One region of the Pseudoalteromonas sp. SG44-1 genome, then DNA from elsewhere that is predicted to be linked to it. Evidence: predicted binding sites of a transcription regulator. Region 1 holds the regulator's gene; each other region holds the start of a gene.
The links. The regulator sigma-54, encoded in region 1, starts transcription at its own class of promoters, with help from an activator protein. The targets are predictions, from matches to a motif close to GTTGGCACGNNNNTNGNNT.
Positions count from the first base shown of each region.

Region 1 (7,642 bases):
TAATGCTAGCCACAAAATGGATAACACAATGACGCAGTTAAATTTTATTGAACAAGGTAAGCGGGTGCTAGAAATAGAGCGCCAAGCACTGCTTGATATAACCCAATATCTAGACGAAAACTTTAATCAAGCTTGCCAATTGATGTATCAATGTCACGGTAGGATCATAGTAGTCGGTATGGGGAAATCAGGGCATATTGGTAATAAAATTGCTGCAACACTGGCAAGCACTGGCACGCCTGCGTTTTTTGTCCATCCGGGTGAAGCAAGTCATGGTGATTTAGGGATGATCACTCGTGATGACGTGGTTATGCTTATTTCAAACTCAGGCGAAACCAGCGAAGTACTGAATATTATTCCGGTTATTAAACGTATTGGCGCAAAAATGATCGCCATGACAGGTAACCCTGAATCATCAATGGCAAATTGGGCTGATGCTCATGTATGCATCAAAGTAAGTCAAGAGGCCTGCCCATTAGGACTCGCTCCGACTGCAAGCACGACTGCAACACTTGCGATGGGTGATGCAATAGCCGTTGCTCTGCTAGAAACCCGTGGCTTTACCGCCGATGACTTTGCGCTATCGCATCCTGGTGGTAGCTTAGGTAAACGTTTACTATTGTGTTTAAAAGATATTATGCACAGTGGCCCAGCAACGCCTATGATCAATGATAAGCAATGTATCAAAGATGCATTAATCGAAATGTCGGCAAAAGGCTTAGGTATGACAGCTATTGTTGATGACACAGGGCAACTTGCAGGGCTTTTTACTGATGGTGATTTACGGCGAATTTTAGAGCAACGAATAGATATTCACAGTACTTTGATAAGCACTGTCATGACCCGCTCTTGCACTACTGCAACTGCTGATATGCTTGCCGCCGAGGCACTCAATATCATGGAGAATAAGCGTATCAATGGCTTAATTGTAGTTGATGATAAACACCACCCTATTGGTGCTCTTAATATGCAAGATTTGCTCAAAGCAGGAGTTTTATAATGCAGTTTGCTGACTTATATCAGCCACTTTCAGATGATGCTCGCGAGCGAGCACAAAAAATCAAACTCCTGATCTGTGATATCGATGGGGTGTTTTCAGATGGTCGTATTTATCTTGGTAACCAAGGTGAAGAACTCAAAGCGTTTAATACTAAAGATGGCTTTGGTATCAAAGCACTGATCAATAGCGGTTTTGAAGTTGCCGTGATCACCGGTCGTCATTCACAGATAGTTCAGCAACGGATGACTAGCCTGACAGTACCGCATATTTACCAAGGCCAAGAAAACAAGTTGCAAGCTTATCAACAGCTCAAGGATAAATTGCAGTTAAGCGATGAACAAATCGCTTACATAGGCGATGACGGACCTGACTTGCCGGTAATGGAATTGGTTGGTTTTGCGGTGGCAGTAAATGATGCGCATCCACTAATCAAACGCATTTCACATTATACAACCATGCTACCTGGTGGCTTTGGGGCGGTGCGTGAACTCACTGATTTATTAATGCTCGAAAATGGTAAATCATTAACCAGCGAAGGCACGAGCTCATGAATAGTGCGCGTTTAATATTATGCGTATTATTTGTCGGCTGCATGGTATGGCTGTGGTATCCGTATTTTTATCAAAGTACCGCCATAAAACAACACCAAGAAGATATAATAGCAAAACCTGATTATACTGCGGTGGCATTAAAACAAACCGCATTTGATGAACAAGGTAAAATTAGCCACAAAGTAACAGCTGCAAAAATGGAACTCTACCAACAGTTAGGGTTCACTTACTTTGAACAACCTATTTTTACACTCTATAATCAACAGCAGACGTGGCAAATTAATGCCGATGAAGCCACCTTATATGAAAATCATCAATTAATTTTAGAAGGTAATGTGGTTGCTAAAAACCTGACCAATAATGCCATGATTGAACATATAAACGCAGATAATATTCAGGTTGATATTGAACTACAAACCATGAGTTCAGAACAACCAGTTGAATTAATCGGACCAAATTTAAAAATCACTGGGCGCGGTCTCCATGCCGACTTAAAAGCCGAAGTGGTAGAACTAATTAACCATACGCGAACCATATATTATGACCAATAAATTTGCTCACTTGCTTGTTATACCAAGCTTATTCATTGCTTTTGCAAGCTTTGCTGAAAATACGACACCACCTGCAGATCAAGTCTCTATCAGTGCTGACACGCAGCTTGCCCAACTGAAAGACAATATCGGTATTTTTGAAAAAAATGTTGAAATCATTCATGGTAACCGCCGTATCAAAGCGGATCGACTTGAAGTCCATAAGCGCGAAGATTTAGGCGATAACAAACAACTACTTGTCGCAACTGGCAGTCCGGCTTACTTTGAAGAAAAACAAACTGATGGCACAGTAATGAGTGCCAGTGCTGATGAAGTCCGTTACGATGTCGCTAAGCGCTATTTAACCTTGGTTGGCAATGCACAAGTCACTCAGGCAGGTCAAAAAATCAATGCCAAAAGCATTACCTATGATATGGACCAGCAACTGATCAGTGCTGAAAAAGGCGCAAGCTCAAGCGATCGTGTGCACACCATTTTGGTACCAGTAGACAGTAAAAAAGACAAATCTAAAGGGCAGCCATGAGTACATTAAAAGCTGAATTTCTAGCAAAAAGCTATAAAGGTCGCCAAGTTGTAAAAAGCGTGGGTTTAGAAGTTAGCGCAGGCAGCATTGTTGGCTTATTGGGTCCTAATGGCGCTGGTAAAACCACCACCTTTTATATGATTGTGGGTTTAGTTCCAAGCGACAAAGGTAAAATCAGTATTGATGATAATGACATCACCTTACTGCCAATGCACAGTCGCGCACGGTTAGGGATTGGCTACCTGCCACAAGAATCATCCATCTTCCGTAAATTAACTGTTTATCAAAACCTGATGGCTATTTTAGAAACTCGTAAAGAGCTGAATAAACAAGCCAGAGAAGAAGCGCTCGACAGCTTACTTGATGAGTTTAGCATTCAACATATCCGCGACAGCCAAGGTATGGCATTATCTGGCGGTGAACGTCGTCGAGTTGAAATTGCACGCGCTTTAGCCGCAAACCCAAAATTTATCTTACTTGATGAGCCTTTTGCTGGCGTTGATCCTATTTCAGTGTTAGATATAAAGAAGATTATTGAACACCTTAAAAACCGTGGTATTGGCGTGCTTATTACCGACCACAATGTACGAGAAACCCTTGATGTTTGTGAAAAAGCCTACATAGTTTCTCATGGGGAGTTAATTGCATCAGGTACCCCTGAGCATGTACTCGCCGACCAAACAGTCCGCGATGTTTACCTGGGCGAGCAATTTAGGCTATAAAGCCACGCTCGGCTAAGTATCTGCTAGACTTAACGATGATAACAATAAAAGGATTGTTAGAGATACATGAGGCAATCACTCCAGCTGCGCATGGGCCAGCAACTTACAATGACACCACAGCTGCAACAAGCAATTCGCTTATTGCAACTCAGTACATTGGATCTCCAGCAAGAAATTCAAGAAGCGCTCGACAGCAATCCATTGTTAGAGCTAGAAGAACATGAATATTCAGACGACACGGCTGGTAAAAACGAACAAAAACAAGATAACGATGACTTAACCGTTAGCGCATCAGCAGACGACAAGCCAAGCGAATATGAACAAGAAAGTAGCGAAGCATTAAGTAAAGAGACCTTAAGTGACGAAATGGCTATGGACGTCACCTGGGACGAATACATGAGTGCTGCGCCAAATACGTCATCTGGGCCAATGCCTGAAGATGAGTCAATTTATCAAGGTGCCTCAACTGAAACCTTGCACGAATATCTAATGTGGCAATTACAACTCACACCTTTTAGTCCAACCGATGAAGCCATTGCCATTGCGATTGTTGAAGCCGTTGACGATTCAGGTATTTTAACCTTGAGCTGCGAAGACATCGCAGAAAGCTTAAATCAAGGTAATAACGAAGAAGAAATCGAACTCGACGAAGTGCAAGCAGTGTTAAAACGCATTCAGTTGTTTGACCCTGTTGGTATTGCTGCGCGCAGCCTACAAGAATGTTTATGTATTCAATTAAATCAATTTGATCCTGCAACTCCTTGGATTAGCGAGACAAAAATGATTTTAACTGATCATATCGATTTATTAGCTAGTCGTGACTATCGCACTTTGATGAAAAAGACTAAGCTTAAAGAAGATGAACTAAAAGAAGTAATGACACTGATCCACAGCCTTAACCCAAAGCCTGCGGATACCATAGTACGCGAAGAATCAGAGTATGTTATTCCTGACGTTTCGGTGAAAAAAATTAAAGGTCGCTGGGTGGTTGAACTCAATCCAGACAGCATGCCAAAAATTAGAGTGAACAGCCAATATGCGGCGATGTCACGCTCTGTAAAATCAAGCACTGACAGCCAATTTATACGCTCGCATTTGCAAGAAGCTAAATGGTTTATTAAAAGCCTAGAAAGTCGTAACGAGACGTTACTCAAAGTAACCAACTGCATTGTTAAACAGCAGCAAGGATTCTTTGAGCATGGCCCTGAGGCCATGCGCCCTATGGTACTAAACGACGTTGCCGAAATGGTTGAGATGCACGAATCAACAATTTCTCGTGTAACCACCCAAAAATACATGCATACCCCTCGTGGTATATTTGAGTTAAAATATTTTTTCTCGAGCCATGTAAGTACTGAGAACGGCGGCGAATGCTCATCGACAGCCATTCGAGCATTGATCAGAAAATTGATCAGTGCAGAAAACTCAGCGAAACCATTGAGTGATAGTAAAATTGCAGATATATTGGCAGAGCAAGGTATCAAAGTAGCTAGACGGACTATTGCAAAATACCGCGAGTCACTGGCTATTCCACCGTCAAATCAACGTAAAAGTTTGATTTAAGGCGTAAAATCACAAGAGGAAAATGCTTATGCAACTAAATTTAACTGGTCGTCATGTAGAAATTACTGATTCATTAAGAGACTATGTAAACAATAAGTTTGCCAAGCTTGAAAGGCATTTTGATCATATCAATAATGTCCATGTCATTCTTGATGTAGAAAAGCTAAGCCAAAAAGCAGAAGCCACATTACATGTCAGTGGCGCTGAATTATTTGCCTCAACTGAGCACCAAGACATGTATGCAGCCATTGACGGACTAATCGACAAACTTGACCGTCAGGTAATTAAACACAAAGAGAAGCACGCTCGACACTAACACTATGAAATTAAGCTCACTTATTTGCCAGGACTGCAGTAAAGCTGCGGTCCTTTTTAATAGCAAAAAACGGATCATTGAATTTATCAGCCAATTGGCTCATGAACAACTTCCTCAGCTATCACAACAAGAAATCCTCAACGCACTACTGTCGAGAGAAAAACTAGGTAGTACGGGTATTGGTCGTGGTATTGCTATTCCTCATGGCCGTATGAGTGGTGTTGAAAACCCGCTAGCAATAATTATAGTGAGTGAATCACCGATTGATTTTGATGCGATAGATAATCGCCCAGTTGATATATTTGTAGCTCTCATCGTGCCAGATGGTGATAGCCAACTTCATTTGAAGACGTTAGCCACAATTGCTGATAAACTCAACGACAAAGATTTTTGTAAACAACTACGTAGCGCAAAAACAGACCAAGATTTGTATCACGTAATTGCTGCGCAATCGTAGCCAAATGAAGGAGAATTTACATGGAGTTAATCATCATCAGTGGGCGTTCTGGCTCAGGTAAATCTGTTGCTCTGCGTGTAGTAGAAGATCTTGGCTATTATTGTGTAGATAATATTCCGGTAAACTTATTACCTTCATTAGTGCGCAGTGTCTCTGATAATTATGACAAAATTGCCGTCAGTATTGATGTCCGTAATTTACCGAAAGAGCAGGAAGAATTTAACGATATTCTTGAATACTTGCCTGGTTTTGCAAATCCGACGCTATTTTATTTAGACAGTGATGATCAAACCCTGATCAAACGTTTTTCTGAAACTCGCCGCTTACACCCATTATCTTTGGACTCTTTGCCACTGGATTTAGCTATCAAGCAAGAAAAAGTATTACTTGATGTATTAACTACTCGCGCTGACTTTATACTTGATACCACTGATCTGAGTGTCCACCAGCTTGCAGAGTCAATCCGTGAAAAGATTTTAGGGAAAAAAGATAAAAAACTAATCATTACCTTTGAATCATTTGGTTTTAAATATGGTATCCCAAAAGAAGCTGATTATGTTTTTGATGCACGCTTTTTACCAAACCCACATTGGGAGCCTGAGCTTAAGCCACTTACAGGCCTTGATCAGCCAGTAAAAGATTATTTAGCCAGCCATAGTATCGTACAAAAATTCACTTGGCAGATCCAAACCTTTGTACAAACTTGGTTACCGCATTTGGAGCGTAATAACCGCAGTTACTTAACAATTGCTATTGGTTGCACCGGTGGTCAACATCGCTCAGTTTATCTAGCGCAAACTATAGGTGAAAGCTTCTCGATGAGCCACAGCAATGTGAAAATTCGCCATCGTGAACAAGAATAACAACTCACGTTTACAGTAAGGAATGTTGATGCGTTTAGAAGATACATTTTTAATAAAAAACAAACTCGGTTTACATGCTCGCGCAGCCAGCGTATTAGCGCAATTAGCTGTGCAGTTTGATGCCAGCATCACACTTCATCAAGATGACAAACAAGCCGCAGGCGATAGCGTACTCGGCTTAATGCTATTAGAAAGTAGCCAAGGCAAAGAAGTTAAAGTTGTATGTGAAGGCCCGGACGCTGAACCTGCTCTTGCAGCAATTGGCGAGTTGATCGCACAACGCTTTAACGAACAAGAATAGCTCGTAGTCAGTACCACTAAATTGCGTTAAACTAAATAAAGTCGTTAATTAAACAGACCAAGCGCGTTAATTACCGACAACTGTTACCCTACCTATCAAGCGTATTAATTTTTAAGGACGCCAATGCCAGAAGCTTTTGAACAAGATTACCCACTACAACAACTAAAACAAGTGACCAAGTCACTTAACAGTGGTCAATTTGTTCAAGTAAGGCGTATGTTGGCAAAAACAGCTCCGTGTGACACCGCATTATTACTCGAGTCATCCCCACATAAAATTCGTACCTTGCTATGGCAACTGGTTGATCCAGATGTACAAGGTGACGTACTCGAAGAACTCTCAGAAGATGTTCGTTTAGGGATCATTGCCCAAATGGAGCCGAAGCACATCGCTGCGGCAACTGAGGACATGAGCCACGATGATCTAGGGGAAGTACTACGTAGCCTACCTGATACCGTCTACAAAGACGTTGTTAGTGCCATGGACAGCCAAGATCGAGAACGTGCAACTCAAGCACTCTCTTATCAAGAGCGCTCTGCTGGCGCGCTAATGAACACTGATACAGTGACCATCCGTCCAGATGTCACTATCGACGTAGTACTGCGCTACTTACGTTTACGTGGTGAGCTACCAGAAGGTACCGATGATCTTTATGTTGTTGATAAACATAACTGCTTTATAGGTGCCATGTCGTTAACGACCTTGTTGACTAACTCGCCAGATAAAATCATTCGCGACTTAATGGATGAAGATTGTGAATCTATCCTCATTTCGATGGATGAAACCGATGTAGCA
Region 1 covers NZ_JACJEW010000051.1:8,368-16,009, reverse strand. Annotated here, with positions in the region: gene H5187_RS18520 (calcium/sodium antiporter) at 1-3, shown strand, start outside; gene H5187_RS18515 (KpsF/GutQ family sugar-phosphate isomerase) at 29-1,000, shown strand; gene kdsC (3-deoxy-manno-octulosonate-8-phosphatase KdsC) at 1,000-1,551, shown strand; gene lptC (LPS export ABC transporter periplasmic protein LptC) at 1,548-2,102, shown strand; gene lptA (lipopolysaccharide transport periplasmic protein LptA) at 2,092-2,625, shown strand; gene lptB (LPS export ABC transporter ATP-binding protein) at 2,622-3,347, shown strand; gene H5187_RS18490 (RNA polymerase factor sigma-54) at 3,414-4,910, shown strand; gene hpf (ribosome hibernation promoting factor) at 4,939-5,226, shown strand; gene ptsN (PTS IIA-like nitrogen regulatory protein PtsN) at 5,231-5,683, shown strand; gene rapZ (RNase adapter RapZ) at 5,704-6,546, shown strand; gene H5187_RS18470 (HPr family phosphocarrier protein) at 6,575-6,847, shown strand; gene mgtE (magnesium transporter) at 6,971-7,642, shown strand, end outside.

Region 2 (7,642 bases), on a different contig from region 1:
GCGGGTAAAAATGTGGGCGTAATGTATGTCAGTGGTGAAACGCAGCCCGTTGATATCAAAATGCAATTACCATATCAGCAGCGAAACCAATTAGCGCAACTGCTTGCTATACAAATCAGAGGTGATAGAGAGCTGGCAAAATCAACTAATGAGTTTGGTTTAACTAGTGCGCCACGACCGTTGGTGGCTTTATCTGAGCTGGGTGAATTTCATAACCTAAATGTCGCAAAACCGATTATGCGTAAAGACCAACGCGAGGTTGTATACGTGATGGCAGAGCTTAATGGCCGTACTCCTGCAGAAATCATTGCGGACGTAAACGCTGATTTAAATGTAAGTAGCGATGATTTTGAGCAAACAAATTGGTTAGCCCGCAGCTTTTTTAATAACGGTGGAACTCAGGCTTGGCAATTACCACAAGGCACGCATGTAACGTTTAGTGGTGAAGGTGAATGGCGGATCACAATTGATGTGTTTAGAGATATGGGAATTGCGTTTGCTTTTGCGTTAACCGCCATTTTTATTATTTTACGAATACAAACGCAATCTGCCAGTTTATCGCTGATTATTATGTCGGCTATTCCACTTACTGTGATTGGTATTATGCCGGGTTTTTGGTTATTAAATCAGTTTGGTGAGCGCTCCATAGCCGGTGCTCCAGAGCCTGTGCTATTCACCGCAACAGCGATGATCGGCATGATAGCACTTGCTGGTATTGTGGTGCGTAACTCGCTTATTTTAGTTGAGTTTATTAATCAAGCTCGCGGGCAAGGGATGGCAATAAAAGCGGCATTGATTGCCGCAGGCACAACGCGGATGCGGCCAGTATTACTGACTGCTGGCACAACTTTATTAGGCAACTTAGTGATTACGTTAGACCCCGTATTTAGTGGTCTTGCTATCGCTATTATTTTTGGCATTGTGGCATCAACATTGTTTTCGTTGTTTGTGGTGCCGCTAGTTTATTATTTAGTGTTTGCGAACACACAAACAACCGAGGATGAAGCTCATGCAAGGTAAATCAAAACTGTTCGGCTCAATCATTGCGTTGCTAGTGATTATTGTTGCTGTGCTTTATATGGCAGGCAGCTTTTCAAATAAACAAGCCGCAGGAAATAAACCCGTATTAGCAACGACATATGAGGGAAAAGTCGCTACCGTTGAGCGGACGGCGATCAAGCGCAGTGAAGATGTTCCCGGTACTGTGATTGCAAAACAAAACACGCAAATTTCGTCACGAGTGATGGCACAAGTGGAACGTTTAAATGTACGTGCTGGTGATAGTGTTGTGCAAGGCGATGTTCTCATTACTTTGCAGCAAGACGATTTTAAAGCGCAATTGGCACAAAGTGATGCGCAAATAAAAGCCATTCAAGCGTCACTTACACAAGCTGATAAACAGCTTAAGCGCGTAACTGACTTATATTCACAAGGGTTGGTATCGGTTAGTGATAATGATGAGGCAAAAGCGAAATTTGATAACTTAACCGCAAGCTTAGCTGTTGCCAAGCAACAGCAAACCCAAGCACAAGTCGCACTTGAATTTACCCGTATAAAAGCGCCCATTTCTGGAGTTGTTGTAGAGCGGTTAGTTGAACCAGGTGATACCGCAGTGCCTGGTTCACCTTTATTGGCACTTTATAATCCACAACAATTACAGCTTGAATTTAATGTACGAGAACGTCAGGCAATTAGCCTCACACTGGGTCAAAGCTTAACGGTCAGTTTGCCTTCACTTAATATAACCGCTGTTGCGGTGGTGAGTGAAATTGTTCCGATTGCCGATAGTGCTGCACGTAGTATGTTAATTCGTTTAGAGTTGCCAACACAATCAAACTTGATGCCTGGTTTATATGCACAGCTTCACTTGCCACTGGATACCGAGCAAGGAATTTTAATTGAGCCAAGTTGGGTGCATGAGTACGGTCAATTAGCCATGGTATATGTTATTAACGAGCAAAAGATTGAGCGCCGCTTTGTTCGTTTAGGGGAGGTGATTAATGCTAAACAGCATATTATCGCCGGGCTTAACGCCGGCGACACATTAGCGGTGGATTTTAAACCTAAATGAAGGTCGCAACTTCATCGAGTGATTTTTTCACCAAGGCATGATTAGGCACAGTAGCATCATCACTTGGGTAACCGACAATGAGCAGCATATAGGGGCGTTCGTTGTCTTTGTCGCGGCCACAAATGTCGGTTAAAAAGCTCATTGGTTTAGGTGTGTGAGTTAGTGTTGCAAGCCCTGCGCGATGTAATGCTTGAATTAAAAAGCCGGTGGCAATACCGACTGACTCATGCACATAGTAGTTGGTGTTTTTATCATCAGTATTTAAGCCGCCTTTCTTTTGGCTGAATACGGCAATTAGCCAAGGTGCATGCTCTAAATAAGGTTTGCTGGCATCAGTGCCTAATGGCTTTAGAGCATCTAACCACTCTTCACCAGCGCGGCCTTCATAAAATGAGCGTTCTAATTTCTCGGCTGCTTCACGAATTTGCTTTTTCACATCACTACTATTAATTGCTACAAAATGCCACGGTTGGTGGTTTGCACCACTTGGTGCTGTAGCTGCCGCTTTAATGCAGGTTTGAATAATATCTTTTGGCACTGGGCGGTCGCTAAAACTACGAATTGTATGACGACGCTGGCTGGTCGTTAAAAACTCATTAGCGCGTTCTAGCATCTGTTCATGTGGATATTCAATAAAGTCTGTAAGTGGTTGGTGGTCATGTTGCTGCATGGCTTTTCGCTTCTTATTAAATGTTGATAACTATTTTTATACCCAGTAGCGAGATTGGGTGCAAGTAATATCTACTTTACAGTCATGTTATTTCCTAAAATAATGATTATTAATTGCACGTTGTATTCACAGATTGTTCAGCTATATTTGCATACAGTATAGTTCGAAATTAAGAATGCATGGGTAGCTAAAAACAAAGCAACATTATTACAAGCACATGCTTTGAATACTCAGCCGAGCATACCGGCAGTCATTATTTAGACATTCAAAAATCATTAGTGCAGGCAGATTTTGTCGATAACTTAGTTATATAAAGTTATCGCTAGTGCAAGCTGATGATGAAAATAACTACCGCAGTATTAAATACAGCTTTGAGTTAGTGTTACTTCAGAATTTAAGTTCACCTCTCCTAAGAGTGAAACCAAGCCGCACTTATTGCGGCTTTTCTGTGGCTCTAAAATGAGTTAACTCGTTTGTAAGCCATTTCTTACTGGTGATTTGTGTATCATCTTCAAGAATAACAGCATAAGGTTTGCCACTCCATGAGCTTTTACTGGCAAGATTCTCAATAAACTCATCAGCGGTTTTAGCGTAGCGTTTGCCTTTGCGGTATTTCATAGCAAGATGATCAGCGGCTTCGGTGCTGGTGTGTTGATCACCGTTACGAATGAAAGTCGCGTTGCTTTGCGCGATAAAGCTGAGCAAATGAGTGACTTCTTGTTCAGCGGTTGCCGCAAAGCTCAACTGACTAACCGTGAGTAAAAGGCAAGCCATCAGCCTGTATATAGTGTGGGTTAAGTCTTTCATCTGTAGCCTCATTTAATCCAAAAAGTTTATTACGTTACCTGTGCCATCAAAAAAAGGTAAAGCTCTGAATAAAACTGATGTGCTAATGCATGTGCTGGTATAACTTTCAGCTATTAATACCTTATTTATTATGTAGAATAATACATCAATAAGGTCAATTAAATTATCATGGCTTATTAATTATCTGATAGGGATACTGTTTTGGTACTTGCATTGAACTTGCCGGGACAATATTTTTTACAAAAATAAAGGTGGAATTATGAACAGCTCAGATCGCGCTATTGACGAACTAGTACTTGGGTTTTGGCGATTATTAGATTGGCAAATTACTCCACAACAGTGTTTAACTTTTCTTGAGCAAGCAATTGAAGCCGGTGTAAGGCACACCGATCACGCTGACATTTACGGTGGATATGGTTGTGAGGCAGAGTTTGGTAAAGCTTTAGCTTTAAAGCCAAGTATTCGTGATGAGATCAAAATTATTACTAAGTGTGGTATCAAACCTGCTTTTGCAAGCTTAGGGTTAGCAGGCCAAGCTAATCATTACGATTCGAGTGCCGCACATATTATTAGCTCAGCACAGCAATCGTTAAAGCATTTTAATACCGATAGATTAGATGCATTACTTATTCATCGCCCTGATTATTTGATGAATGCAGACGAAGTAGCTGAGGCATTCACTACTCTTAAGCAAAATGGTGATGTACTCGATTTTGGTGTATCAAACTTTACGCCATCACAACTAAGTTTATTGCAGTCGCGTCTTGATTTTGAATTGGTGACCAATCAAATTGAATTTTCACCGTATGAAATGCAAGCACTTGATGATGGTAGTTTAGACCAATGTCAGTTACTTGATATTAAACCTATGTGTTGGTCACCTTTGGCTGGCGGTCGCATTTTTGCAGAAAATGATGAAAAAGCGATTCGCCTGCGTCAAGTACTTGAGCAAGTCGGCAGCGAAATTGGTGCAAGTTCTATTGATCAAGTGGTTTACGCGTGGTTATTAATGCACCCAAGTTCCCCATCAGTGGTACTGGGTACTGGCAACATTGAGCGTGTTAAATCGGCTGTTGCCGCTAAGCAGTTAAAACTCAGTCGTGAACAATGGTATCGTATTTGGCAAGGTTCAACAGGGCACAGTGTGCCATAGGAGTTGTAAGTTTTAAGCTATAAGCAGTCTGAGTTGAGGGTAAGTCTTGATATAAAATATGAACTTAGCCGCTTACCAAGATCGAGAAAGGGCCTTACGGCCCTTAGTGTTGCAGCAAGTAACACATTCTTTTTATAGGCTAAAGTCCATTGAAAAAGCAACGTAAGCCTTAATATCACTGTCATCCATATCGGTATCAGATAGACCAAAAGTGAAGCCATCTTTAGAGATAGATACACCGTAATCGATGATATCGTCATCACCAATAAAATCACCAGAGTAGTGGCCTAAGTGTAAGGCCATTTCAGTGCCATTAGTACCAACTGCGAAACCGTAATCTGCAGTCAGGTATAACGAATCACCAAAGTCTGTGCCATCACCGCTTGCGGCTGAAGTTGCAAGAACTGATGCGCCAAAGCTAAAGCCACCCATACTGATGCTACCGTAAATTTCAGAAAAATCAGCGTCTGCGCCAGAAGCTGCATCAGGGTAAGCGTAATAGATGTAGCCAACGTCATAGCTCATATTTTCATTAATATCGCCACCAAAACCAGCATAGAGATCAAGCTCGTAGGTCATTTCATCGGCCCAGCTTGCATTTGAAGCCCAAGTACCAGCATAAAAACCTGATTCGTTGGCATAATCAATACCACCTGAAATTGCAGCATCACCACCGGTTTGTTCTTGACCACGCCATAAGTAGTTTGAAGTTGCTGCGGCATTGGCTGTTACTTCTGCATATGCTGCTGTAGATGTTGCACCCATGAGTACAAGTGTGCTGATCGCAATTGCTGATTTTAGTTTTAACATGTTTGGTATCCTGTTGTTATGCTGATTTTTTGGCTCGCAATTATTAATTAGATTGCAGTCTATAATTGCGGATCCTATTTTTAGTTGTCTACTAGGGTAATAGCACTGCTTGTGCCAAGTTAAATGAAAAGCAATAATTTATATTTAAATTACTTTATAAACAAAGGTATAAATATTTATAGTGAAAGGAGGAGATTGTTTTTTACGAAGCTTGCGCACTTTATTGGTGCGTAAAAAAACCCGCATGCACAACTCAGTTGCAGCGGGTTTTTGTATTTTTTACTGTGGTTTAACCAAAAATAGTACGCATTAGGCTGATTGTTTCGTTCACGCCACGGCCTTTTTGTACTTCGCTGATAATTGAATCACGCTTTGCGCGAATATGCTCAGGCATATCGTCAGCAGCAAGTGCGCGATCAACAAGTATTTCAGCAGACTCTTTACCACGACGCACTTTTCTAGTGCCAGTGGTAGTTGTACGCTTTGGCTTGCTCAATAACTTGATGTAGTTAGAGTTTTCAGGCGTGTTTTTGTCTGCATGATAGAAAAAGCACGGAATTAACGCTTTGATTGCAACAAGTTGTTGATCCAGCTCGCTGTCACCACTTGCCATTTTAAACCAAGACATACTATGAACTGCTTGGACAATATCCTGCCAATAACGCGCAAAGTCACGATTATTTAATTTAGTAATAGCCAATGCTGAACAAAGTGCATCTAAACGGGTGTTATTAATTGGTGTAAAAACATCTGGGCGGCGCATTGCTAATAGACGAGTTGCCGGTGCAAGCGTTGGCTTTTCATTGCTATCAGTAAAGGCTTTTAAATATTTGACCACAAATTCTTGGTAATCAGCTTCAGTTACTTCACCTTCTAAAGGTATATGTGCTAATGCTTCATCAAATAATGCCGGCAGGTCGGCAAGCATTTGATGAAAAGCTTTGGCGCTTTTAGTAGAGCTAAACCATTCGACATCAAAATTATAACTACTTGGATCCAGTGCAGAAGTATGTTTACCACTAAATGCTAATAAATCTTCAGGGATCATCTCTTTCAGTGATTGCTCGCGAATACCAGCTATATAGTTGGCAAGGCGTAACTGTTCATCAAGGGCTAACACATCTTTATGTTGCTCTATAAATACACTAACTACAGGCCAAGGTGCTACGCGTAATGTTTTCAATTGTAAGAAGCTAATTGCTGAAACTAATAAGTCATTAAGCTTTTTTAAAATTGGTAATTGATTGGTTTCGAGTAAATCATGATTAATACGGTCACGGCTAGCATTAAGTAGTTCATAGCACCAACCTAAGAAGTCTTCAGGATGATTTTCTATTTTCACCGCCATCAGGTTTAAGCTGATTTCAGAAGCCTGCTTTAGAATATTTTGATAAATATGGCCTTCTTGTTCGCCTAATGCCATTTGTGAAGGTGAAATGAGCAATTTTTTCATGCCTGATGGTACTCCGGTTAAATACATTTTTCAGTTGTTTAATTTTAGCGCAAAACGTCTTAAAACAACAGGGCTGTGCATCATACCGAAGAATACAGGGGATGCAATCTTGATAAGTTAAATCTGCACAAGATTGCATTTAAAGGGTTTAATCTGCTTATTCAAGTGAAAATAACTGCTCTACAGTAGTTTCAAACTGCCGAGCTATCTTCAATGCAATGATCACTGAAGGTGTAAAGCGTGATGTTTCGACCGTGCTGATTGTTTTGCGTGAAACGGCGCTAGCATCGGCTAGCTCTTGCTGTGAAAGCCCCGCGGCTTTGCGAAATTCAGCTATATGGTTTTGCAGCTAAAGGTATCAAAATGTTTCAGTAACAATTCATATATTCACTGTAGAATGCAGGAAATTGCATTTTTCTTCGTTGCACAATGATTTTAATGCTAACTCCCGCTATGATAAGAACATTATTTGCACATTTGAAAGGACCATCATGAAGACCTTATTTAAAGTTATTGGTGTCATATTATTATTGCTTGTTGCTTTAATTATTGCTGCACCGTTTTTAATTCCAACCGATGCCATTTTTAATAAAGTCTCTGAGCAGGTTGAGCAAACCACAGGGCGTACTTTAACTATTAAAGGCGATAAAACATTATCCGTTTTTCCTTCTTTGAAGC
Region 2 covers NZ_JACJEW010000042.1:10,910-18,551, reverse strand. Annotated here, with positions in the region: gene H5187_RS17225 (efflux RND transporter permease subunit) at 1-1,020, shown strand, start outside; gene H5187_RS17220 (efflux RND transporter periplasmic adaptor subunit) at 1,010-2,071, shown strand; gene H5187_RS17215 (nitroreductase family protein) at 2,064-2,741, opposite strand; gene H5187_RS17210 (DUF5329 domain-containing protein) at 3,174-3,548, opposite strand; gene H5187_RS17205 (aldo/keto reductase family oxidoreductase) at 3,808-4,701, shown strand; gene H5187_RS17200 (TorF family putative porin) at 4,834-5,511, opposite strand; gene H5187_RS17195 (hypothetical protein) at 5,801-6,964, opposite strand; gene H5187_RS17190 (helix-turn-helix transcriptional regulator) at 7,122-7,313, opposite strand; gene H5187_RS17185 (AsmA family protein) at 7,456-7,642, shown strand, end outside.
Region 2: a site for sigma-54 is predicted at 5,612-5,630, ahead of H5187_RS17200 (TorF family putative porin). Genes of this name have one in related genera too.

Region 3 (7,642 bases), on a different contig from region 1:
AGTATTTCCATCAACCCCTTTCAAAAAGGTTTGTAGTAATGTTCCACCACGTAAGCTACCCGCACTACCAATTGACGATACAGTAATATCGATTGTCTGCCCTGGCTTTCTAAATGCAGGTAATTCTGCATGCACAGCAACCGCTGCTACATTTTTGATTTTGGGTTTTAAATTCGATGCCATGGTAATACCAAAACTATTTAGCATGGCTTTAAAACTTTGTTCAGTAAAACGACTTTGCTCACCGGTGCCAGGTAAACCTACTACCAGACCATAACCAACTAACTGGTTTGAGCGAACACCTTCAACCATTGAGACATCCTTGATACGTTCAGCGCTAGCAATAGAATGCCAAGCTAATAAACATATACACAGCAACGCTTTCAAGCTATTCATATCAACATCCTTTAAAAAGGGAACAGAGAGCTAGTGAAGAATCGAGTTAACCATCCTGCCGTTTGAGTCTCTTGCATTTGCCCTTTACCAGAATACTGAATACGCGCATTTGCGATTCTGTTAGAGGTCACAGTATTATCTGCAGTAACATCTTGCGGGCGAACAAGACCTTCCAAACGAATAAATTCTTCGCCGGAGTTTAAAGTCAGCCATTTTTCACCACGGATCACTAAATTACCATTAGGTAATACCCGCATAACATTTACGGAAATATCACCAAATAAACTATTAGATTGATTTGACTTAGTATCACCTTTGAATTTAGCACCGCTGCCCACACCAAACTGAATACTATCGCCACCAATATTAACCGGTAGTCCGCCTAATCCAATGACAGGATCTAAGCTGGCATCACTTTGTTTATCCGTTTCAGTTTTAGCTGCTTTAGATGATTGCGTCGATTCTTGCAGTTTAACTGTAATAATATCTCCGGTGCGTAACGCTTTTTTATCTGAATATAAATCGTTTGATAAATTGCTATCAAACAATGAGCCTGTCGGCACAACTTGCTCTGCAGCAGGCTCTGGGTACATAGGAGCATAGTATGGATCATCTTGAACCACGCTGTGGTTTTGAGTCGTCATACAACCACTCAATATAAATGCACCCGTTAAGACTATAGATAAATTACGCATAACTTTGCTCCGAATTAGTTAAAGTTGCTGACTGATGTAACTCATCATTTCGTCAACCGCTGAAATCACCTTTGAATTCATTTCATAGATACGTTGAGTTTCAATTAGGTTAACTAACTCTTCGGTTACATTTACGTTAGAGGTTTCAAGTGCGCCTTGGACAACAGTGCCTAATCCTTCTAGACCAGGGTTACCTTGTACAGGTGCGCCACTGACGGCCGTTTCGGTATATAAATTTTGGCCTACAGGCTCTAGACCTGATGGATTGATAAAGTCACTGATCGTTAACTGACCAATCACCACATTCTCAGGTTGTCCTTCTATTTTCACAGACACCTCACCATCTTGTGATACGGTAATTGACTTCGCATCATCAGGTACATTCATTTCTGGCTGCACAGGAAAACCTGCACCAGCAGTAACAATACGACCATCCTCATCCGTGGTAAATTGACCATTTCGAGAATAGGCGATATTGCCATCGGGCTGTAAAACTTCAAAAAAACCTGGCCCTGATATCATCCAATCCAATGAGTTTTCAGTGGTTAACATGTTACCTTGAGAAAAGTTCTTCTGATTAGCAACTACTTTGGTACCAGCACCAAGCATCAGACCAGAAGGCATCTCTGTATCTTGTGATGAACGCCCCCCTGGCTGATTAATATTTTGATAAAGCAAATCTTCAAATACAGCACGACTTTTCTTATAACCAACAGTACTGGCATTGGCTAAATTATTTGAGATAACCGAAATATCGGTTTGTTGAGCATCAAGCCCCGTTTTACTTATCCACAATGCAGGATTCATATTAATGTCCTCTCAATAAAGTTAAACAATACGCAGCAATTGAGTTTGACGTTCGTCAATTTCTTCAGCCGTTTTCATTAACTTAACTTGTAATTCAAATTGGCGTTGATGGCTTATCATATCCACCATCTCATGTACCGGATTCACATTTGACATTTCCAAAGTGCCACTCATTACTTTCACATCATTAGAGATGTCACAAAATCCACATATACCATTTTCCAGTAATTCGGGTTTTGGTCGAAATAAGCCATCATTGCCTTTTTCAAGCTCAGAATTATTTGCCTTAATTACCTTCAAACGGTCAACAACTTCTAAAAAGTTAGCCGGCGCACCTTGCGGGCGAACTTGGATTGAACCATCGTCACTAAATTCGACTTTCTCCACTGGCAATGGCAAAATAATCGGTCCACCTTCGCCAATAACTTGACGCCCGTGACTGGTGATCAAAGCGCCATCAGGGGTGATATTCAACGTGCCAACTTTAGTATATGCCTCATTCCCTGAAGCATCTTGCACTGTAAGCCACCCTTTATCGCTCATAGCAATATCAAGATCACGTCCAGTTTCAACAATACCGCCGGAAGTCATATTAGAGCCTGGCCGTTCCTGCATAGTAAAAACACGTGTCGGTAAGCCTTCACCAAAAGCTTGCATTGAGCGCGCTTGCGCGAAGTCAGCTTTAAAGCCTGTGGTATTGGCATTTGCTAAATTATTTGCTTTAAGCTCTAGGCCCCGCAAACTTTGCTTAGCTCCAGACGCTGCAATGTAGACCATCTTGTCCATAACATCGACTCACGTTAAAAATCTATAACATGACAAATGCAAGATAAGTGCCACAATAAAATGACGTAATAAATTACAAAATATAATCAAGCACAAATAAAAAAGGCTGCTAATAAATAGCAGCCTAGGTGTCGGATTGTAAAAAATATTAAAACGAGATTAACGGATCTGCAAAATAGCTTGCTGTAGTGTTGAATTCACTTCGAGTGCACGCGAGTTAGCTTGGAAGTTACGCTGTGCGCTGATCAAATCAACAAGCTCATTGGTTAAGTTCACGTTTGATTGCTCTAATGCTGATGAGCTAATCTTACCAAATGCGCCTGAATTTGCTTCACCCGCTACAGGGTCACCTGAAGTTAAACTTTTCTTCCATGACGTATTGCCTACTTGTTGTAACCCCTGTGAATTGGGAAAACGGACTAACGCAACTTGACCTAGGTAGTTAGAGTCACCATTACTATAAGAAGCAACAATTTTTCCATCAACACCAATGTCTATATTTGCCAACCGTCCCACAGCAGCACCATCTTGAGATAATACTTTATTTTCAAACTTGCCTGCATGCTGGGTCGGGATTTTTGCAGAGGTACCTGCTTCATCACGCCAGTTGATAGTTACATTATTAGGAAAGCTAGCACCATTGCTTAAAAACCCTGTCAAATTAGTGCTATCTAACACAACAGGGTTAAATGTATTGCCTGTATTTGCGGTACCATTGGTGTTAAGTGGTAAGCCGTTCGCATCAAACTGAAATGTTGAAATTGGATTAAATGGTCCAGTAGCGCCTTGCGAGCTTCCATCAGGATTGAATGCTTGACCGTCTAACGTGGCATAGGTTTGCCACTCATTAGCATTACCTGTAACAGCTGCATCCGTTTTCACAAAAAACAATTGCATAGTATGCGGCTCACCTAGCGAATCATAAACATTGGTTGAGGTAGAGTGAGTATATGACCCTGATTGAGTTGGATCAAATGGTGTAATAGTCGGTGTATCTTTGGTCGAATCCAATCGAAATGACGAATATACACTTGAGGTAGCCCGCGGGGAACCTGATGAATCAGGAATTTGAATCGCCCCAGAGGAGGTTAAACTTACTGATGTTGCATCTCCACTAATTTCATCAACAGGAAAGCCTTGTAAGTAATTACCTTGTGCGTCAACGATAAAGTTATCTTTATCTAATTTAAACGCCCCTGCACGAGTGAATGTTTTATCTTGTGAGCCTAACTCATTGCTAAGAGCAAAGTATCCTTCACCTCCTATAGCAAGATCGAGTGAATTTTTAGTGCCTAATGTTGAACCTTGATGAAACTGCTGTGCTACAGATGCTGTTTGTACACCATCACCATTTTTAGTTTTACCCGAAGAAAAAACTGATGATGAATAAACATCGGCAAACTCAGCTCTCGATTCTTTAAAACCGTAGGTATTTACATTAGCGATGTTATTAGCAGTAACATCCAAATCTTTTTGTGCGGCAGCAATGCCAGTTAATGCAATATTAAAACTCATAATTCACCTCTAACCTATAAAATTTAGCCAATAGGCTAAAAAATAAATAAAATTTATCACGCAATTTCTGCGACATCAGACAGCTTAACTGCCCCTTCTTTAGTGTTAATAATAATACCGTTAGCGCCATTAATATTGACGCTATCAATATTTTTATAAGAGGCCATGGGTAAACTAGTAAATTCTTCGCCCATGCTGCCCTCTGCTTTGATATTGTATTCTCCTGGCGGAAGGCTCTCACCGGCTTCATTTTTTCCATCCCAGTTAAAACGTAAGCCACCAGCAGGTTTATCACCTAACTCAATTACTCTCACTAGTTGTCCGGAAGCATCTGTAATACTGAGCCTTAAATCTTTAACGGGACTTTCAACAGCAATCATGCCCGAGACATCACCACTGCTGTTAAGATCTAATGTATCTGATTCAACTAAAGCTTTTTTGCCTACCAGAGTTGATGCTTGCAACGCTGAATTAGAGGTCATTGAAGCAGCCAAAGACTCAAACTTTGAATTTAAATTTGAGATACCTTCTGCCATGGTAAAGTTCGTCATTTGTGCAATCATTTGGTCGTTGTCCGCAGGTTTACTGGGATCTTGAAACGACAGTTGCTGCGTTAATAATGAAAAGAAATCCTCTTGCGTTAATGCATCACTTTTCTTTTCACCAGTCTTTTCGTCAGCCTCTTGTTTACTCGGCCAACGAAGCGAATCTATATAGCTTGATGATGCAGTATTTATGTCGTTACTCATAATCTAACCCTCAATTACCGCTGCCCAAGCAACAGTGTTTTACTTAACATTTGCTTCGCTGCATCAGCAACTTGCACATTGGTTTGATAAGAGCGTGAGGCGGAAATCATATTAGCCATTTCTTCAACGACATTAACGTTAGGTTTGTAGATATAACCATTTTCATCCGCACTGGGGTGATTTGGGTTATATTCAATTTGCAGTGGTTTATTACTCTCTACAATGCCTAGTACTTTAACGCCAACAGACGATCCCTGCGTATTACCAGTTGATTCTGATGCTTTCATCAGTTCAGCTGCAAAAACAGGGTGACGCGCCCGGTAAGTTTTGTCTTGGCTTGAGCTAATGCTATTGGCATTGGAAATATTACTTGCGGTGGTGTTCAAACGCACATTTTGCGCACTCATACCACTACCTGAAATATCAAAAACGTTATATAAACTCATGCTTAGGCTCCTTGACTACCGAGGGCTTTTTTAAGGCCTTTAATTTTACTACTCATAAATTGCAGGCTTGCCTGATACTCTAATGAGTTCTTTGTATACAAGTTTCGTTCCACTTGTATATCAACCGAGTTACCATCACCTGTATCTGCTTGATTTGGCGAACGAAACATTTCACTATTACCGATATAACGACTACCACCTGCAATGTGATTCGGGTTAGTTGTTACCATGTTATTGCCGCCTTGCTGGTGGCTTTTTGCCGCTTTCAATGCTGAGGCAAAGTCGATATCCTTCGCTTTATAGCCCGGCGTATCAGCATTAGCGATATTGGTTGCTAATAACTCAGCACGTTGCGAACGGATCAACATTGCATGAGGATGAACCCCAAATGCTTTATCAAAACTGATAGCCATAACCATCTCCAAAAAATTGACTTAAGATGATTAATGCAAAAGGTGAGCCAACTAGGTTAGTGTTTTATGATGTGTTTAATTTTTGATTTAAAAAGAAAAACGATGTGGAGGCACATCGTTTTATCGTATTCTAGATTCGGCTTTACTACCGATGAGACTTGAGTTACTTGCGTTTTAGCGCGTTATTTACGCTGGTAAGTTATTTCTTTTGATAAATAATACCAGGATTACAGCGTACCATATCAAACTCGTTACTTAACCCTGACATAGACTCTGAAGCACCTAAAAATAAATACCCCTTAGGGTTAAGTGCTTGAGCAAACTGAGCAATAATTTTGGCTTTCACCTCAGGTGCAAAATAAATCAGCACATTACGGCAAAAAATAATATCAAATTTGCCCATTAGTGCGTATGAATCTAATAAATTAAGGTGTCGAAAACTCACTAATTTTTTTATTGAGTCGTTAACTTGCGCCATCCCATTGCCGCTATCTTTGAAGAACTTCTTCCTGCGCTCTACCGACAGCCCTCTAGCTAAAGCAAGAGAGTCATATTCTGCATGTTTACACATATCTAACATAGTATTAGAAATATCGGTGCCGATGATCTGCGCGCCCATTTTTAATACACCCGGCTGCTTAGCTTGAAACTCAGCGACCGACATGGCAATAGAATATGGCTCTTGTCCTGAGGAACTTGCCGCTGACCAAATTTTCAACGGTCGACGCAACTCTTTATGCTCTGGGAATAACTTACTTTGTAATAGTTCAAACGGGTATTGATCCCGAAACCATAAAGTTTCATTGGTCGTCATAGCATCAACAACTGCGGCACGTAACTGCCGCTCATGCGGACTCAGTGTTTTACTGACCAATTGTGACAATGACTCAACATTGAAACGAACCATTAGCGGAGCAAGCCTGCTTTTGACTAAATAAAGCTTATTATCACCCAAAACAATGCCACATTGTTGCTCTAAAAAAGAACGAAACTGATCGTACTCACTTTGTTGTAAATGCTTATTTTCCAAAGTAACACCGCCTTTTCAAATTAGTCACAATGAACCCATTTTTTCACTGCTGTAGCTAACTCATCCGGATTGAACTTAGCAATAAAGTCATCAGCCCCCACTTTTTCAATCATCGCTTGATTGAACACACCACTGAGTGATGTATGCAGAATAACATGTAATGGGGCTAACTTTGGATCTGCTTTTATTTCAGCCGTGAGGGTATAACCGTCCATTTCTGGCATTTCAACATCAGAGATCAATAAACCAACTCGCTCGGTAATATCATGCTTACAGTCAAGTGCAGCAATTTCCCGGAGGCGAATTAATGCTTCTTTCCCGTTTTTAGCAAGCTCAGTCTGCACGCCTAACGGCTCTAGAGCACGTTTGACTTGATTACGAGCAACGGCAGAGTCATCGGCAATAAATACGATGCGCTCACCTAAGTCTTTTTGAATTTCACCATCATTAGCTATTGCTGCACTGACTTCAGTATTTACCGGGCAAATTTCATTTAATATTTTTTCTACATCAAGAATTTCGACTAACTCATTTTCAATTTCTGTCACTGCTGTTAAATACGAATATCTGCCAGCCCCAGACGGTGGCGGCATTATTTTTTCCCAATTCATATTTACAATTCGCTCAACGCCGCCAACCAAAAAACCTTGTACGGAGCGGTTATATTCAGCAATGATAATAAAACTATCTTTAATATTCTCGATCGCAGGGCCACCTACAGCCATTGATAAATCAATAACAGAAATAGTTTGCCCACGTATATGTGCGACACCTCTTACATAGGCATTCGACTTCGGCATGTTTG
Region 3 covers NZ_JACJEW010000078.1:8,033-15,674, reverse strand. Annotated here, with positions in the region: gene H5187_RS21275 (flagellar basal body P-ring protein FlgI) at 1-396, opposite strand, end outside; gene flgH (flagellar basal body L-ring protein FlgH) at 408-1,091, opposite strand; gene flgG (flagellar basal-body rod protein FlgG) at 1,110-1,898, opposite strand; gene H5187_RS21260 (flagellar basal body rod protein FlgF) at 1,920-2,684, opposite strand; gene flgE (flagellar hook protein FlgE) at 2,844-4,199, opposite strand; gene H5187_RS21250 (flagellar hook assembly protein FlgD) at 4,256-4,948, opposite strand; gene flgC (flagellar basal body rod protein FlgC) at 4,963-5,394, opposite strand; gene flgB (flagellar basal body rod protein FlgB) at 5,397-5,807, opposite strand; gene H5187_RS21235 (protein-glutamate O-methyltransferase CheR) at 6,007-6,837, opposite strand; gene H5187_RS21230 (chemotaxis protein) at 6,858-7,642, opposite strand, start outside.
Region 3: a site for sigma-54 is predicted at 2,721-2,739, ahead of H5187_RS21260 (flagellar basal body rod protein FlgF). Genes of this name have one in related genera too.